2 regions of the Candidatus Symbiopectobacterium sp. NZEC127 genome follow, and region 1 is predicted to be linked to the other one. Evidence: predicted binding sites of a transcription regulator. Region 1 holds the regulator's gene; the other holds the start of a gene.
What was found. The regulator PhoB, encoded in region 1, activates phosphate uptake and scavenging genes when phosphate is short. The targets are predictions, from matches to a motif close to CTGTCATAAAACTGNCNNAT.
Positions count from the first base shown of each region.

Region 2: rbsK (ribokinase) is a predicted target of PhoB. The motif match lies at 3,946-3,965, and genes of this name have one in related genera.

Region 1 is NZ_JAGFPG010000004.1:153,966-159,708, reverse strand. It holds gene phoR (phosphate regulon sensor histidine kinase PhoR) at 1-963, opposite strand, end outside; gene phoB (phosphate response regulator transcription factor PhoB) at 1,030-1,719, opposite strand; gene sbcD (exonuclease subunit SbcD) at 1,994-3,217, shown strand; gene J5069_RS16415 (AAA family ATPase) at 3,214-5,743, shown strand, end outside.
Region 2 is NZ_JAGFPG010000007.1:138,864-144,606, forward strand. It holds gene glpE (thiosulfate sulfurtransferase GlpE) at 1-1, shown strand, start outside; gene J5069_RS20655 (MFS transporter) at 45-1,343, opposite strand; gene J5069_RS20660 (dihydrodipicolinate synthase family protein) at 1,554-2,477, opposite strand; gene rbsK (ribokinase) at 2,525-3,736, opposite strand; gene glpG (rhomboid family intramembrane serine protease GlpG) at 3,992-4,819, shown strand; gene J5069_RS20675 (DeoR/GlpR family transcriptional regulator) at 4,914-5,672, shown strand; gene malP (maltodextrin phosphorylase) at 5,716-5,743, shown strand, end outside.

The DNA of each region.
Region 1 (5,743 bases):
GGCGCTGTGCAACTGCTCTTCATTGCCATAAACGCTCAGCCCATCGTTAATGCGGAACACAATTTCGTGGCGCTCCTGGCTCAGCGTCTGTGCTTCACGTTGCAGGATGCGCAGCATGCGTGGCACATCGACTTTTTCCGCCAGATTGATCGGCGCTGCCGCTTCGATTTTCGATAACGTGAGCAACTGTTTCACCAGCCCATCCATACGCCGCGTCTGTTCCTGCATGGTAGAGAGCGCTTTGTTACGCAGCGGGCTATCCAGCGAGTCGTCCTGCATCATCTCCAGATAGCCTTGCAGCACGGTGAGCGGAGTGCGTAATTCATGGCTGACGTTGGCAAAGAAATTGCGCCGCGCGCCTTCCAATTGGTGCATTTGGGTGATGTCGCGCACCACCATCAACAATTGCCCTTCCGAGTAAGGCATAACGCGGAATTCGACATGGTGTGAATTGATCAGTTGCAGGGTCAAGGCGCGGGTGAAATCCTGCTGGCGCATGTATTGCGTGAACTCGGGATAGCGCAGCAAATTGAGGATATTCTGGCCGTTATCTTCCGGCCAACGCAGGCTGAGCAAATGCTGCGACAGGCCGTTGCACCAGATGATGGTGCCCTCCTCGGTGGTGATCACCACACCGTCGGGCAGCGACTCGGCACCGCTGCGAAATCGTTTGATCAGCAAGGCCAGCTCGCGCCGCCGCCGCCGATTACGCAGTTGCATTTGATACAGCCCGTAAAACAGCGGCTCCCAACTCCAGCGCCCGGGCGGCGGCGTCATGCTGCGATCGACCCACAGCCAATAGGAGAGTTTAAGCTGGTTGTAATAGTTCCAGCCAAGCACCACCAACACAGCCACCAGCATAAACCAGGGCAGGTAGCCGAAAATCAGGCCCAACAACAGGGCGGGCAAGCAAAAAAAAGCCAGCTCCAATGCCAGCTTTTTCCACGAAAGACGTTCTAACACGTTAAAAATTCTCCGCTTTGGCGGTATTCAGCCACGATGTCGCGCACGCTATGGCTAACGCACACATCAATAACGCGTAGAAAAACGGTACCCCGTTCCCCGGACCGTTTGCACCATTTTATCGTGTCCGCTGGTTTCCAGCGCCTTGCGCAAGCGACGAATATGCACGTCCACAGTACGATCCTCAACATAAACGTTAGTTCCCCAAACGTTATTGAGCAACTGCTCGCGACTGTAAACACGCTCAGCGTGCGTCATAAAGAAATGCAGCAGCTTGAATTCGGTCGGTCCCATCTCCAGCGCGTGCTGTTCTGTGGTGACGCGATGAGAGGTGGGGTCCAGACTCAACCCCCGCATTTCAATCACTTCTTCCACCGCCATCGGTGAAATGCGGCGCATTACCGCCTTGATACGTGCTACCAGCTCTTTGGGCGAAAACGGCTTGGTGATGTAATCATCCGCGCCAACCTCAAGCCCGCGCACGCGATCTTCCTCTTCGCCGCGCGCCGTCAGCATCATGACCGGAATATCCCGCGTCAGCGCTTCGCGCTTCATGTGCTTGATAAACTGCAACCCCGAGCCACCTGGCAGCATCCAGTCCAGCAGCACCAGATCCGGATAGGGTTCGGACAAACGCGTCACTGCGCTGTCATAATCTTCCGCTTCAACGGACTGATAGCCGTTTTGCTCTAACACGAAGCACACCATTTCACGAATCGGCGCTTCATCCTCTACGACCAGTATGCGTCTTGCCATTGTTCATCCTGCCGTTAGTCAGCGTATGAAACGCGTCAACAATAACGAAATATCACGATTGCCCACTTTACCTAAACAACAGGCGCCTGAGTGGCTCATCTTCTGCGGGCGAAAGCAGTATGCGTCAGTTTTATGACAGATTTATGAAAATCAACGCTGAAGGTAACACCCTGTTTAGCGGTTGTTTCCAAAATTTTCGCGGCGATAACGACAGCCACCGCCCACACTGCTTATAATCGCCCTACAGTAGATAGCACGTCTAACAGGAAACGCCATGCGTATCATTCACACCGCAGACTGGCATCTGGGCCAATATTTTTATACTAAAAGTCGCGCACCGGAGCATCAAGCGTTTCTCGACTGGCTCATCGAGCAGATAACCGAACATCAGGTCGATGCGCTGATTGTGGCGGGTGATATTTTTGATAACGGTTCGCCGCCCAGCTATGCGCGCGAAATGCTCAACCGGTTTGTGGTGGCATTGCGCCCCACCGGATGCCAGTTGGTGTTGCTGGCCGGCAACCACGATGCAGTGGCGACCCTGAATGAATCGCGCGATCTGCTGGCGTGCCTTAATACCCGTGTTATCGCCAACGCCGCCGAGGATGTGACGCAGCAGGTATTGGCACTCAATACCCGCCAAGGCGCGCCCGGCGCGATGCTGTGCGCCATTCCTTTTCTGCGTCCGCGCGACATCCTGCGCAGCCTGGCGGGTCAATCCGGCGAGGAAAAACAGCTCGCCTTGCAAGACGCCATCAGCGGACACTATGCGCAATGCTACCAGTACGCCTGCGATTTACGCGACACGCTGGCATTGCCCCTGCCGATTATCGCCACCGGACACCTGACCACCGTTGGGGTTACCGCCTCGGAAGCGGTGCGCGAGATCTACATCGGCTCGCTCGATGCCTACCCGGTGCAGGCTTTTCCGCCTGCCGACTATATCGCCCTTGGGCATATCCACCGCCCGCAGCGCGTGGGACACAGCGAGCATATCCGTTACAGCGGCTCACCGATTGCTCTGAGTTTTGATGAGCTTGGCAGTGAAAAATCGGTCGCGTTGATCGACTTCCCGCCAAGTGCGCCCCCGGAGATAACGCTGCTGCCCGTTCCCGTGACGCAACCGATGCGCCTCATCAAAGGCAATCTGACGGAAATAGAGCAGCAGTTGCACAGCCTCCCCGCTCCCGAAACCGGGCAGCGTATCTGGCTGGACATCGAGATCGCCACCGACACCTACCTCAGCGACATGCAGCAGCGCATACAGCAGCTAACGCACACATTACCCGTCGACGTGTTGCTGTTGCGGCGCAACCGTGAGCAGCGCTTGCAGGCCATTGCGCGCGAAAAGAAAGAGACGCTGGACGAATTATCTCCACAGGACGTTTTCGAACGCAAACTGGCGCTGACCGATATGGCGCAAGAACAACAAGCGCGGTTACGCCCGCTGTTTGATGAAATGGTCCGAGACGTCACCGAAGGAGCGCCGCAAGCATGAAAATCCTGAGCTTACGGTTAAAAAACCTCAACTCGCTCAAAGGTGAATGGAAGATTGATTTTACGCAGGAGCCGTTTGCCAGCAACGGGCTGTTTGCCATCACCGGCCCAACCGGCGCGGGTAAAACCACGCTGCTGGATGCCATCTGTCTGGCGCTGTATCACCAGACGCCGCGACTGAATACGCTCTCCGCCACGCAGAACGAACTGATGACGCGTAACACCGCCGACTGTCTGGCCGAGGTGGAATTTGAGGTCAAAGGCGTCGGCTATCGTGCGTTTTGGAGCCAACGCCGCGCCAAAGATGCGGCGGATGGCAACCTGCAAACCCCGAAAGCCGAACTGGCGCTGATCGAAGACGGCAAGATCCTCACGCAAAAACTGTCCGAAAAGCTGGCTTACACCGTCCGTATTACCGGGCTGGACTTTGAGCGTTTTACCCGATCGATGATGCTCTCACAGGGGCAATTTGCCGCCTTTCTCAACGCCGAACAGAACAAACGCGCAGAACTGCTGGAAGAGCTGACCGGTACGGTGATCTATGGCGAGATCTCCAGCCGCATCTATGAGCGGCATAAAGCCGTAAAGCTGGCATTGGATGCGCTACAAGCACGCGCGTCGGCTATCGCACTGTTGGATGACGGCGAGCGACAAAGCGTATTGGCAGCATTGACGCAGCTACAGCAGGAAGAACAAGGGTTACGGGAAAAACGTGAGCAAGCGCTGACACACCAGCAATGGCTGGCGCAAGAGCGGCATTTGCAACAAGACTTGCGCCACAAGCAGCAGCAAGCCGAGGCGGCCGAGCAGGCGCAACGTGACGCCGAGCCCGATCGATTACGTCTGGAACGTGACGAGCCCGCCGAAAAATTGCGTCCCTTGCTGCGAGAGCGCGAGCGTACTCAATTGGCACGGGTTGCTGCGCAAACGCGGGAAACCGAGTTAGCCCAGCAGCACACCGTCAGCCAGACCGCACATCAGCAGCAACAGCAGTTGTTCCTGCAAGCGCAACAGGCACAGCAGCAACACAGTGCCGCACGCCAGCAGGAAGAAACGCTGATCGAGCAACACGTCATACCGCTCGATCAGCACATAGCCCGTCAAGGGGAGCGCTGCGCCCAGCATCTCTCTGCGTTGACCCAAACGCAAACGCAGCGCGAGAACGAGCAGCAGCAACTGGCCGAGTTGCTTCGCCAGCGCGATACCTTGCAAACCCAGCGTGAAACCCGACTCCACTACCAGCAGCAGCATCCCCATCACCGTCACTGGAGCGAACAGCTCGGCGCGTGGCGTGCAGCATTCCAGGAACAGCAGCGCCTTTCTGGGGAGCTGGCTGCGGTGGATACGCAGCAACAGCGCCTGACCCACGATGAACAACAGATGGCGCGTCAGCAGGTGGAGTTGAATGAACAACGAAGCGCACAACAGCAGCGCTACGACGCCTTGCAGCACCAGTGCGAGCAGCAGCAACAGGTGTGGCAACAGGCAGAAACCGCGAATCCGATTGCCGGTTTGCGTGAGCGTTACGCGGCGCACCAGCATGCACGACAAGCGCGACGCCAGCTTGGGGAATTGACACAAGCACTCAGCAACCTGCGTCAACAGCAGCAAAATAGCGCCAGCAAATGGCTCGCGCTGGACCAACGTTTCCAGACCGACACGCAGAGCAACAACGCACAGCGCGCCGACTGTCAGCGTCTGGAGCAGCAGTTGAACGATGTCGAACAGCGCGTCGGGTTGGAACAGCGCATCGTCAAGTTGGAGGCTGAACGCGCACAGTTACAACCGGGAGAGGCCTGCCCACTGTGTGGATCCACGCACCATCCGGCGATTGCAGAGTATCAAACGCTGGCGCAAACCGCGTCCGAGACACAAGTGCGTATGGCGCAACTGCGCACGCAGTGCCAGCAGGCGCGCAGTGCATTGGCACAGCGCGAGGGGGCGCTCGCCGCATTGGCAAAACAGCGTGACGAACTTCAGGCCGAGCGGGCCGAACAGGAAAAGCGGTACCAAACGCGCTATAGCGACTGGCAGCAGGTGAGTGAGCATTTACACGTAACCTTCACGCCCGAGCAGGAACAAGAGATTGCCGAGTGGCTGACCGCCAGCGATCGCGAAGCCGATACCCTGTTTAGCCAGATAGAAGCGCAAGAAAAACGGCAACGCAGTTGGCAAGAAAGTAAGGATTCACTGACTACGGCGCAGCAGCAGCGTCAGGAAACGGACCAGCAGCTTGCCCTGCTGCAACAACGTATTCAAGCGCACCGGGAAGGACTTGCAGAGGCAACGCACAAACAGCAACAGCTCACCGCTGCGCTGACAACACAGCAAGAGACACTCACCGCTGCGCTCGCGCCCTACGCGCTGGTTCCGCCTGCCCTTGCCGAACAACAGCACTGGCTGGCAGAACGTGCCGCCGAAGCAGAACGTTGGAAAACCACCGAACAGCAGTTGCAGCACGATGACAACGCGCTGGCTTCACTGCATGCCACCGTGCAGGAGCGGGAAAAAACAGTACAGGCACTCG
Region 2 (5,743 bases), on a different contig from region 1:
AGGGGAAATATCCCGACGCGGTTAAGCGTCGGGATAGGGCAAGGTTATTCAACCGCCTGAATTGGCTTTTTCACAAAGAAGCCGTAGCTGATCGCTCCCAGCATTAGCAGGAAGGCACCAAACAGGAAGACGTTGGTGAAGGTGCCCGTTGTATCAAGGATGATGCCGGTGACGATCGGTGCGCTGGCTGCGCCGAGGAATCCGCCGAAGTTCTGAATGGCACCCAGTGAAGCCACCTGTGATTTCGGTGCGATATCCGTTGCCAACGTCCAGATAACGCCTGATGGCATCTGAGAACAGAAATAACCCAGCGACAGCAGCGCGATACATAACGTGGTGTCGTGCACGAAGGGGATCGGTGCCACGAAGCAGGCGGCCAGTGCTGCACCGCACACGATCGGGATTTTACGCGCGGTAATGGTGTTGGTACCGCGACGAATCAATCGATCAGAAATCACGCCACCCACCAGCACGCCCAGGATCCCGGCAAAGAACGGGATGGATGCCACCCAGCCGGTTTTCATCAGACTAAAGCCGAGCGATCTCTCCAGATAGCTTGGCAGCCAGGTCAGGTACACCCAAATGGTGAACATGATGGAGAAGTTCCCCAGGATCATGAACCAAGTGGTTTTGTGTTTGAACAGCGAACCCCAGCTTGCCTTGGGCTGGCTCGCCTGTTGCTCCGTCGTCGCTTCTTCTACACCGTGAATCTCGACTTCTTCCGCTGGCGTGGGATTGCGATACAGTTTCAGCCACAACAGCAGAATCGGAATACCTGCCAAGCCGATAGCGATAAACATGCCGCGCCAGCCCATCGTTAACAACAGAATAGTCAGGATCGGCGGTGCAACGGCGTTGGCGATCTGAGAGCCGGTGTTGATGATGGCGGTGGGAAGCCCGCGTTCATTACTGGGGAACCAGCGATGGGTGATCTTGATACCGGAGGTAAAAAACGGTGATTCAGAGATGCCCAGCATCATGCGCAGACCATAGAACATGGAGTAGCCGTTAACGAAGCCCGCGAGAATGGTGAAGCCTGACCACAGGCCGAGCGCCCAGGAAAACATTTTTTTCGGCCCGAATTTATCAACCAGCCAGCCCGCAGGCAGGTTGGCGAGCGCATAGGGCCACAGAAAGGCTGAAAGCAGCAGGCCCATCTGGGTGGAGCTAAAGCCGAACTCTTTCGAAATGGTGGTGTTGGCGATACTGAGGTTGGCGCGGTCAAGGTAGTTCACCACGGCGGCGATCAGCAACACCAGAATAATGCTCCAACGCAAACGGGATATTTTTTGCATTGGTGGAGCAACAGCAGCAGGTTGAGATAACGATATTGTCTCTTTCATTTTATTTATTTTCCGTGAGCAGGCTGAGAGGAATCTGCGAATAAACGATTCGCCGTGAGTCTGGCTGTAAGGACGTTGTTGTAGGAGTCAGGGCGTGCTGTTCTTGCGCCCAATCACATTGGTCACACACGATCATGCTGAGAATTCCCCTGGTTTTTTTATTTTTCGTAGCGGGAATCACAAAGTGTTCCCGCTATTTATAGTTATTTTTTATTGCGCAATTTTTTTCTGGTAATGCGCGGTGCCGTGGCTAATCTGGTCGAGGATCACGGTCAATCCCCAGAATTTTTCCAGCACGTCATCCTTGTTGACCCGGCAGTGAATGCTGTCAAAAGTGCCGCGACGCTGGTGGTAAATTTTGGCGTTTTTCGGATAGCCCAGCGTTTCAGTGACGGCAGCCAGCGACAGGAAATCCGCCAGTTCGTCTGCCAGCGCAGGGTTTTCCTGATGGTGGTGATACAGCCACACGTACAGTTCCGGGTGGAAGTTGGTGAACACGCCGCTGAAACCGCGTGAGCCCGCTTTCATCGCCGGGAACGCAATGGCGGCATTGGCGTTGATGATATTAAGCGGGGTGTCCTGCACCAGCTTGACGCGACGGGTTACGGTGTCCAAATCGCAGCTTACGTCTTTCAGCACCACGAAACGGCCGCTGTTGGCGCAATAGGTCAGCTCTTCGTCACTCAGCAGACGGCGATACGGTGCCGGGCACTCATACAGCCCCAGCGGCAGCGATTCCGGCAGCGCATCCAGCAGGCTGTTCAGCGTACTGAAGAAGGTGTCACTGCCGGTTTTCTGCGGATCGAGGTGGTTAGTTACCAGCACCAGCGCATCGATGCCGGTTTGTGCCATGGCTGACAGCTCTTCGATTTGTGCGCCGAGATCGTCACTGATGTGGCCGGAGGCGATCACCGGGACGCGGCCTTTCACGTGATCGACAACGAAACGGGCCACCGCCACGCGTTCTTCCAGCGTCAGGAATTGCATTTCACTGGACTGGCACACGGCAAACAGCGCATCGACCTTGTTTTCCAGATACCAGTCAATCAGGTTGGCCAGGCCGGGATAGTCTACGTCGTTCTGTTCGGTGAACGGTGTAAGCATGACAGGGACGATACCATCGATTTTTTTCATTTTTTATTTCTCCGAATACAGACTGTGCGGGCGCGGGCCCGCAGGCATTAACGTTGTGATAAACGCGCGATAACCTGTTGATGTTCTGGCATGTTTGAGGCACCTTCCCGCTCAACTGCCAAGGATGCAAAGGCAGAGGCGTAGGTCGCGGCCTGCACCATGCTTTGTCCGTTGGCCAGTGCGGCGGCAAACGCACCGTTAAAGGCATCCCCAGCGCCGGTGGTGTCGACACCGAGCGCCGGAAAGGCCGGAATGTGTTGGAACTGGTGGCCGTCATACAGCAGCGCACCGCGCGATCCCATAGTAATAATGACGCGCTTGGCACCCATACCTGCGATTTTCAGCGCGGCCTCTTTGGTACTGTCAAAATCCTGAATGTCGATACCCGACAGCAGTGAGGCTTCCGTTTCATTGGGCGTGATCACGTCCAGATAATCCAGATAGGGCAGAATCTCGCTGGAATAGGGGGCCGGGTTGAGGATCACTTTTTTGCCCAATGCGTGCGCCAGCTTGATGACGTTCAGGGTGGCGGAAAAGTTGTTCTCCAACTGGACCAGCAGTACGTCTGACGTGGTCAATTCCGGCGCGATGGCCGCCACTTCGTCATCAGTGATGGTCTGGTTGGCACCGGGATAAATGGCGATCATGTTCTCGCCGTTTTGCTGCGAGACATAGATGATGGCGTTGCCGGTGGGTTCGGTATCGGATTGATACAGCTTGAACGCGTGAATATCCGATGACGACAGATGGTCGTAGGCAAACTGGCTGAACTGATCGGTGCCTACCTTGGTGACAAAATAGACCTGTGAACCTGCCCGACTGGCGGCCATCGCCTGATTGGCACCTTTGCCGCCGGGGCCAAGGGCGCTGCCCTGCGCCATGATCGATTCACCGCCTTTGGGAAAACGCGCTACCTTGGCGACGATATCGACGTTGAACGATCCTAAAATACACACCTTGCCGTTCATCTTGTTTCCTTTCTGTTTGCTGGTTTGATGCCGGGTCTGCTTTTCCAATCGCTTGAGCAGTACTTCAAAATTTTCACTGCGGGGCGCAATCAGTTCAGATTGCAGACTGCGCCGCACAATAATTGCACCGCCGTAGCAGCGCTGAACCAAATTCAGACGCGCCAACTCGTTCAGGTCGCTGCGGATCGTCTCTTTGCTCACGGCAAATGCGGTGGCCAGATAATCAACACTGGCACGTTCGTGTTTGGTTAAATAGGCCAGAATTTGATTACGTCTTTCTTCCAGGAACATGGTCACCTCGCTGCTGGATATGAGCCTAAAGGAGCGGCTATGGTTAAAAAGTGACTATTGTCATAGGATAATGGGCAAAACGGAAGCAAACGGAAGTATGTATGTGGGTGATGTACAACGAATTGCCAGCATCAGTGGCGTTTGTAGCGCGGGTACCAGGGTAAACCGCCTCTTTATCAGAACAATATTTCAACCCTCTTAATAAAACGATGTGATATTTTTATGGCAAATCAATTTGCTAACGGATAAACCACGATGGCAATTCGCCTAACAGCCTTATCTCAGCCACGCTTGGCACAGGCGTTTGTCGACTATATGCAAACGCAGAATATTCAACTGGAGTTGCGCTTCTCCGGGCAGGAAGCGGAACTCTGGCTGGATGATGAAGCGCGGTTGCCTGAAGTACAGCAGGCGCTTGAGGTGTTCATTCAAGACCCGATGCATCCGCGTTATCAAGCGGCCAGTTGGCAGGCGGGGTCGACCTCATCGCCCTTGCGCTATGCGCGGTTCTCTTATTTGCAGACGTTACAGCAGCGCGCCGGGCCGCTAACGCTGGGTGTGATGATTACCTGCATTGTCGTTTATCTGTGGATGGCGATATTCGGTAACGATCGTGCCATGATGTGGCTCTCTTACCCGGGCGTGGGGCAAAAATTTCAGCTATGGCGTTGGTTCAGCCACGCCTTCCTGCATTTCTCCTTGCTACATATCTTGTTTAACCTGATGTGGTGGTGGTATCTCGGCGGGCCGGTAGAGAAAATTTTGGGGACGCGCAAGCTACTGATCTTGGCGCTGCTCTCAGCGGTTGCCAGCGGCTGGATACAATCGTTCTTCAGCGGCATCTATTTCGGTGGTCTGTCCGGCGTGGTGTACGCCTTGATGGGCTACGTCTGGCTATACGGTGAGCGCGTGCCGTCGGGCCCGCTGTTCATGCAGCGCGGATTGATGGCCTTCGCATTGTTGTGGTTGATCGCCGGATATTTCGATATTTTAGGTCTACGTATTGCTAATGCCGCGCACGTCGTGGGTCTGGTTATTGGGTTGGTGCTGGCCTTTTGGGATACGCAGCAGAAAAAAGCATGATCGCAACCCGGTAGCATTGCGGGGTAAGCGTTGCCAGCAGCACAGAGAAGTCTCAACCAGAGGGTTGAGTGGAAACCTGTTTTAGGGGAACAACGTGAGGCAAACACAGCGGCACGACGCCATCATTGAACTGGTGCGTCGGCAGGGATATGTCAGTACCGAAGAGTTGGTAGAACATTTTGCGGTGAGTCCGCAAACCATTCGCCGGGATCTTAACGATCTGGCGGAGCAGAATAAGATCCATCGCCACCACGGCGGAGCGGCGCTGCCTTCCAGCTCGGTGAATACGGCTTACCACGATCGCAAGATGATGTGGTCAGATGAAAAAGCGCGTATTGCACGTAAAGTCGCCAGCCAAATCCCGGATGGTGCTACGCTGTTTATAGATATCGGGACAACGCCAGAGGCGGTTGCCTATGCGCTGTTGCAACACAAGGATCTGCGGGTCGTCACCAACAACCTGAACGTGGCGACGCTGTTGATGGGAAAAGAGGATTGCCGGCTGATTCTGGCTGGTGGCGAAGTGCGCACCCGGGATGGCGGCATTATGGGTGAAGCGACGCTGGATTTCATTTCTCAGTTTCGTCTGGATTTTGGCATCCTCGGCATCAGCGGCATTGACATGGATGGCTCCTTGCTGGAGTTTGATTACCATGAAGTGCGCACCAAACGGGCAATTATCGAAAATTCCCGCTGCGTCATGCTGGTCACCGACCACTCCAAATTCGGTCGCAATGCGATGGTGAATCTGGGCAATATGGACCTGATCGACTATCTTTTTACCGATCAGCTACCACCACCCAGCGTAATGAAAATCATTGAACAACATAAGGTGCAGTTGGAGTTGTGCTGAGCCAGACGTGCCTTTTTCTGATTGATAACAGGGGAGAGGCACGATGGGAACGCTGTCATTCAACCACACGC